Linked DNA regions of Idiomarina loihiensis L2TR. The protein of the gene in region 2 binds, or shares a complex with, the protein of the main gene of each other region. Links are inferred from orthologs where the notes say so. Each region holds a gene or a part of one and is shown on either strand. Other genes may lie near its edges.

Region 1 (2,899 bases), 290 kb from region 2 along the record:
CTGGTCAGTGGGGACGTTACTGTCAATAAAATTAAAAACCGTCTGTTGTTAAAAACCGTTAGTGGTGACATCGATGCAAAAGATATTGAAGGTGATGTGCGTTTTGAGACGGTAAGCGGCGATATTATGGATATTCGGAATAGTTCTGACGCTGCGACTTATCAATCTGTGAGTGGCGATATTACAAGTCAGTCTGACTCAATTACTGAGTTTACTGCTCAGTCGGTTTCCGGAGATATTGACGCAAAAATTGGAACATTACGTAAAGGGAAAATGACCACCGTGAGTGGTGATGCCACTCTAACCGCAGCCCTGAATGAAAATGCACGCCTGGAGGCGAGCTCAGTTAGCGGCGACTTAACTTTTAAGTGGGAGGGCGAGATTCACGCAAACTTCAACTTGAAATCTAACGCCGGTGGTGAAATTACCAATTACTTAACAAAAGATAAAGCTATTGAAGCCGAATGGGGCCCATCATCTAATCTGGAGTTTATGATAGGAGAAGGCAGTGCGGATATATCTGCAACAACGGTTAGTGGTGAAATAACACTCGATAAAAATTAAATCGTGCTGTTAGGCGTTGCTTCGCTTTCTAAACAAGAGGGGATTTTGTATAGTAATCCCCTCTTATTATTTCCCTTTGCGAGACAACTTTCCCCATGGCAGAGAAGTCAAAAAAACGCGACGCGTCAATAGAAGCACTGCGCTCGGCACCACATTCAATTGAAGCTGAACAATCCGTTCTTGGCGGTTTAATGCTCGATAATGATGCCTGGGACAATGTTGCCGGTAGCGTCATCGCTGAAGACTTCTATCATCGTTCGCATAGGCTTATTTTTAAAGCCATGCATGAGCTTGCTCAACGCAGTCAGCCAATGGATTTGGTGACAGTTTCCGAAAACTTGGAAACGGCTGGGGAGCTTGAGCAAATAGGTGGTTTTGCCTACCTTGGAGAAATTGCGAAAAACACCCCCAGCGCGGCAAATATATTAGCCTATGCAAACATTGTCCGCGAACGAGCGGTGTTAAGGGAAATGATTGGTGCGGCAAATGATATTGCTGAGTCAGGTTACGATACTCAGGGGCGAAGCAGCGCCGAATTGCTTGATCTGGCGGAATCAAAAGTCTTTCAAATTGCTGAGAAGCGAGTCAGTTCCAGCGAAGGGCCGCAAGGTATCAATTTAATTCTGCAGCGTACGGTTAGCCGTATTGAGCAGTTGAGTAAGCTGAAAAACAATAACGGCGTGACCGGTGTTTCTACCGGCTTTACTGACCTCGATCAGATGACTGCTGGTCTTCAGCCTTCTGACCTGGTCATTGTAGCGGCACGTCCGTCTATGGGGAAAACGACCTTTGCCATGAATCTGGCAGAGAATATTGCGCTCAATGATGACCGTCCGGTATTGGTGTTTAGTTTGGAAATGCCCGCAGAGCAGCTGATGATGCGTATGCTGGCGTCACTTAGTCGGGTAGATCAGAATAAAGTACGTACCGGTAAGCTTGAAGATGACGACTGGGCTCGCATCGCGTCTGTCATGAACATGCTAAATGATAAAAATAATATCTACATAGACGACTCATCTGGCTTAACTCCTACCGAAGTGCGCTCCCGTGCTCGCCGGATTCATAGAGAGCATAAGGGAATATCCATGATTATGGTGGATTATCTGCAGCTAATGACGGTTCCGGGCATGTCGGAAAACCGAACGCTGGAAATTGCAGAGATATCTCGTTCTTTGAAGTCGTTAGCGAAAGAGCTGGAAGTGCCTGTGGTGGCGCTGTCTCAGTTAAACCGTTCACTTGAGCAGCGTTCCGATAAAAGACCCGTTAACTCAGACTTGCGTGAGTCTGGCTCTATTGAGCAGGATGCTGATGTTATTATGTTTATTTACCGTGACGAAGTTTACCACCCAGACTCAGCTGAACAGGGCTTAGCTGAAATCATTATCGGCAAACAGCGTAATGGGCCTATTGGTAAAATTGAATTGAAATTCCATGGGCAATTATCGAGGTTTGACAACTATGCCCGCCATGCCAGCGACGAGCGTTATTAGTCGTCGCTATTTGATTTTATCGAAGCATATTTCTATGTAAGCTTTGCCGGCAACGTGGTTGAATGGCATGATTAATTTTGAGCCTTCAGATTTATGAGAAATGGTATGGTCTTTACCTGAAACCACAATTGGAGTAGCCATATCAAAATCGTAACCTTTTTCACCTAGTGTCTTTTTGGCTCCGCCGGTAACCATATTCGTGATTTCGCCGACCATATCACAGACATCTTCGTTAATTGAGTTTGGTAACTCACCTAACATTTTATTCATGATTTCACAGGCCAGATTTTCCTCAAATGAAATTGAGAATGATCCTTTTATCTGTGGGCCCACCATACCGATGACGCCTGATACATCGCCCCGCGCGTACTCATCCTTTTTTAGTTGAGCTTTACCGGGCTTCAATTCCATTTGAGCCATCATCGACAAGACATTTTGCAGTGCTTGAAGAAATGGGTTTACGAACTCGGCATTCATTTTCTATTCCTTTATCTCTTGCTGGCACGTAATTGTGTCAGATGTATTTTCAATGGTCAGAATTAGGCTACGATTGCCATGATCATCGACGACATTGATAGTATTTACCTGGGCAGAAAAGCTATCCATTAATAGCTTATTTGAAACATCCCACCCACACAGGTTATCACGCTTCGGTATCTCCTGATAAACCCAAATTTTCTGGTAGTCAGCTTCAAAACCTACCCAGTTTGGCTCAACTTTATTTCCTTGCGAGTTTACCAGTTGAAACTTTTCAGTTATCCAGTCTCTGATATGTTTTTCAGAACCTTCTTCTTCCAGTCTAAAAGCCTTTCCCAGCCGCTTTTTAAGCACTTGTTGTACGTCAT
Region 2 (2,995 bases):
AGGCGCTTCGTCTACTTCGTCTGGGTCGATGAATCCGGAAATAATGTCGGTTAAGCGCAGCTCTTCGGCTTCGTAGGAGTCCCACTGCTCAAGCAAGAAGTTAATGGCTTCCGGGTACTCAGCAACAGAGCACTGAACCTGGTTAATGCCTTCTTCAATACGCTTGGCAATATCAATTTCGCCTTCACGAGTCAGTAGCTCAACGGTACCCATTTCACGCATGTACATGCGCACTGGGTCAGTTGTGCGACCAATTTCGCCATCGACAGAGGCTAATGCTTGCGCGGCTTCTTCGGCAGCGTCTTCATCTGCAGCACTTTCTGCCATCATCAGATCATCGGCATCGGGTGCGCTTTCAAACACGCGAATACCCATGTCGTTGATCATGCGAATAATGTCTTCAACCTGATCGGAATCAACAATTTCCTGAGGTAAATGGTCATTGACCTCAGCAAATGTCAAAAACCCTTGTTCTTTGCCTTTCGCAATAAGGACCTTAAGTTGCGATTGCCGATTCTGCTGCATACAGACGTTCCACCTGTGACTGTGAATGTAGAGTATCCAAAATGACCAAATAGTATATCAGAATACTGATTTTGAAGCTAGCGTAAGGCGTACCCAGATGTACTATCTTGCCTTACTCAAATACTGAATCAGCGTCTGATATTCCTGACGCTCAACTCGTGTTAATGCGCCTTCCTGCTCTTTCTTTAAAAGTGCGTTCGCGCGCTGCTCAAAATATTGGTCAATTAGATAAATAAATATATCGTTAAATTCTTGCTCAACGTTGTCTTCGTCAAGCTGATGTTGCCATAACGCGAGTTTCTGCAAAGGCTGGTAATACTCAGTATCGCGCCAGCCTTCTAACACCTGCGCCGTGGTCATTTGGCGTTCTGCACACTGCTTGTGCAAAGCAATAAGTAAATCAATGCCGCTAACCTGTAGCTCTCGCAGTTCTTCACGAACCGGAACCGATTGCGCCAGTTGCGGGTATTGCAATAACAAAGCAATGGCCTTGCGTAACGGCGTCATTTTTACGCTTTCTTTTGGTCGCGACTGACGTTGCGGCTTTTCAAACTGACGTTCCAGTTGCGACGTTTCGCGGCGAAGCTTTTCTGCTAAACGCTGCATTAAGGTGTCGCGATAATATTCACTCGCCACTTTCTCAATTAAGGGTTTCGCAATATTCAGTAATTGCGAGCGTCCGGCGTCGCTACTAACGTCAATATCGGCCTGTAAATGCTCGAAGAAATATTCAGTGAATGGTGTCGCCTTTTTTAATTCACGCTCAAAGGCTTCGGCACCGTGCTCGCGCACAACTGAATCTGGGTCTTCGCCTTCCGGCAAGAACAGAAACGCCATATCCAGGCCATCGCGCAACAGTGGCAAGGCATTTTCTAATGCACGCCAGGCGGCGTCGCGGCCTGCGCGGTCACCGTCGTAACAACAAACAATTCTGCCACTAGTACGGAATAAACGCTGTAATTGTTCACTGGTAGTAGCCGTACCCAAAGACGCAACGGCGTAGTGAATGCCTGCTTCGGACAAAGCCACCACGTCCATATAGCCTTCGACAATACAAACCTGTTCTGGTTTCCTTACGGCCTGTTGCATATGCCAGTAACCGTATAGCTCACTGCCTTTGTGAAACAGGCGGGTTTCCGGAGAGTTTAAGTACTTAGGTCCGTCGCCATCAATAATGCGACCACCAAAGCCCACCACCCGGCCACGCCGGTCATGAATAGGAAACATGACCCGGTCACGAAAAAAGTCGTAATGCCGGCCTTTCTCGTTACGGTTAATAAGCTTTAATTCCAGTAACTGCTGGCGTTGCGGGGCCGAGCTGCCAAATGTGCTTAGCAGGCCGTCCCAGGCGTCGGGTGCATAGCCAATTTGAAAACGTTTTACCGTTTCGCCGCTTAAACCCCGACCTTTTAAGTAGTCTATAACCCGATTTGAGTTTTCATGGTGCTTTAACTGATGCTGGAAAAAACGAGCTGTTTTACTCATAAGCTCCGAGTCGTCCTGCATCTGTTGCTGTTTCTTTTGTGCTAACTGAGGGTTCTCCGGTTGTTCCCGCGGAACCTCAACTCCCATAATGCCGGCCAGTTCTTCCACCGCATCGGGGAAGTTTAAACCGTCAAATTCCATTAGAAAATCAATAGCGTTACCGTGCTCCCCACAGCCAAAGCAATGGTAAAACTGCTTGTCCTGGCTAACGGTAAACGACGGCGTTTTCTCATTATGGAACGGGCAACAGGCCTGATGGTTTCTACCGGCCTTTTTCAACGGTACGCGGCTATCAACTATTTCAACAATGTCTGCTCGTTCGAGCAAATCATGGATAAAGCTTTTGGGGATCAGGCCTGCCATATTGTTTCAATACCGAAGTTGCGAAAACAAGAAAGTTGCGAAAACAAAAAGTAGCAGAAACACGAAAGCCGCGACGATATAGTCACGGCTTTCAGCACTTTACGGAAAAGTGAACACTCAAATTGTCGTAGGTATGGTCTTAGTAAAGACGAGTACGACGAGCGTTATCACGAGACAGTTTTTTCGCGTGACGCTTTACCGCAGCAGCTTTCTTGCGCTTACGCTCTGAAGTCGGCTTTTCATAGTGCTCGCGACGACGAACTTCAGAGAGAACACCTGCTTTTTCACAAGAGCGCTTAAAGCGACGCAAAGCTACGTCAAACGGCTCGTTTTCTTTCACTTTAACGACTGGCATTAAAAAATCACCTCGGGTAAATTATCTGTTTCGGTTAAAAATTAACCACTACGGGTTCAATTGGTGCTGAATTGTACCGACTCAGATTCGCCTTGTAAAGTGTTATCCGAAGCATCCCATCCAGGGTCATTATCGCTAAGCAGTTCGCGGACTGGCGTAGAGTGAAGGAAAAGCTTACTGACTAAATCCTGTAAATTATTTGGTTTTTCTTTGTACGACAAACCGAGTTGCCATAACTGCGGGCCGACCGACCGAATACTTCGGGTT

The links. Proteins that work in one complex are often made in the same cells at the same time.
Region 1: the proteins of dnaG (region 2) and dnaB are in contact, whole or in part, in a crystal structure (PDB 2R6A), measured with the Geobacillus stearothermophilus proteins. The link is inferred for Idiomarina loihiensis L2TR from one-to-one orthologs. Residues at the interface, in WP_049624496.1 of Geobacillus stearothermophilus: Lys456, Leu457, Leu458, Pro459, Ala460, Asn463, Ala464, Leu467, Leu535, Leu536, Ile537, Ala538, Gln544, Glu545, Asp548, Tyr549, His552; in WP_033016901.1 of Geobacillus stearothermophilus: Ser13, Glu15, Ala16, Gln18, Glu91, Leu92, Asp94, Ala95, Val96, Pro97, Thr98, Ala99, Ala100, Asn101, Tyr104, Tyr105, Ile108.

What each region holds. Positions count from the first base shown.
Region 1 is NC_006512.1:2,059,167-2,062,065, reverse strand. What follows is about bases 33-2,856. They hold dnaB (replicative DNA helicase), read left to right. Parts: upstream 33-659; coding sequence 660-2,054; downstream 2,055-2,856. Other genes in these bases: IL_RS09925 (DUF6702 family protein), read right to left, coding at 2,535-2,856; IL_RS09930 (chemotaxis protein CheX), read right to left, coding at 2,061-2,531; IL_RS09940 (DUF4097 family beta strand repeat-containing protein), read left to right, coding at 33-564. In the rest of the region: more of IL_RS09940, read left to right, coding at 1-32; more of IL_RS09925, read right to left, coding at 2,857-2,899. UniProt on the Escherichia coli protein: The main replicative DNA helicase, it participates in initiation and elongation during chromosome replication. Travels ahead of the DNA replisome, separating dsDNA into templates for DNA synthesis.
Region 2 is NC_006512.1:2,351,182-2,354,176, forward strand. Bases 1-2,920 are described here. They hold dnaG (DNA primase), read right to left. Parts: upstream 2,374-2,920; coding sequence 628-2,373; downstream 1-627. Other genes in these bases: rpoD (RNA polymerase sigma factor RpoD), read right to left, coding at 1-525; rpsU (30S ribosomal protein S21), read right to left, coding at 2,513-2,728; IL_RS11305 (glycosyltransferase), read right to left, coding at 2,785-2,920. Also shown: more of IL_RS11305, read right to left, coding at 2,921-2,995. UniProt on the Escherichia coli protein: RNA polymerase that catalyzes the synthesis of short RNA molecules used as primers for DNA polymerase during DNA replication.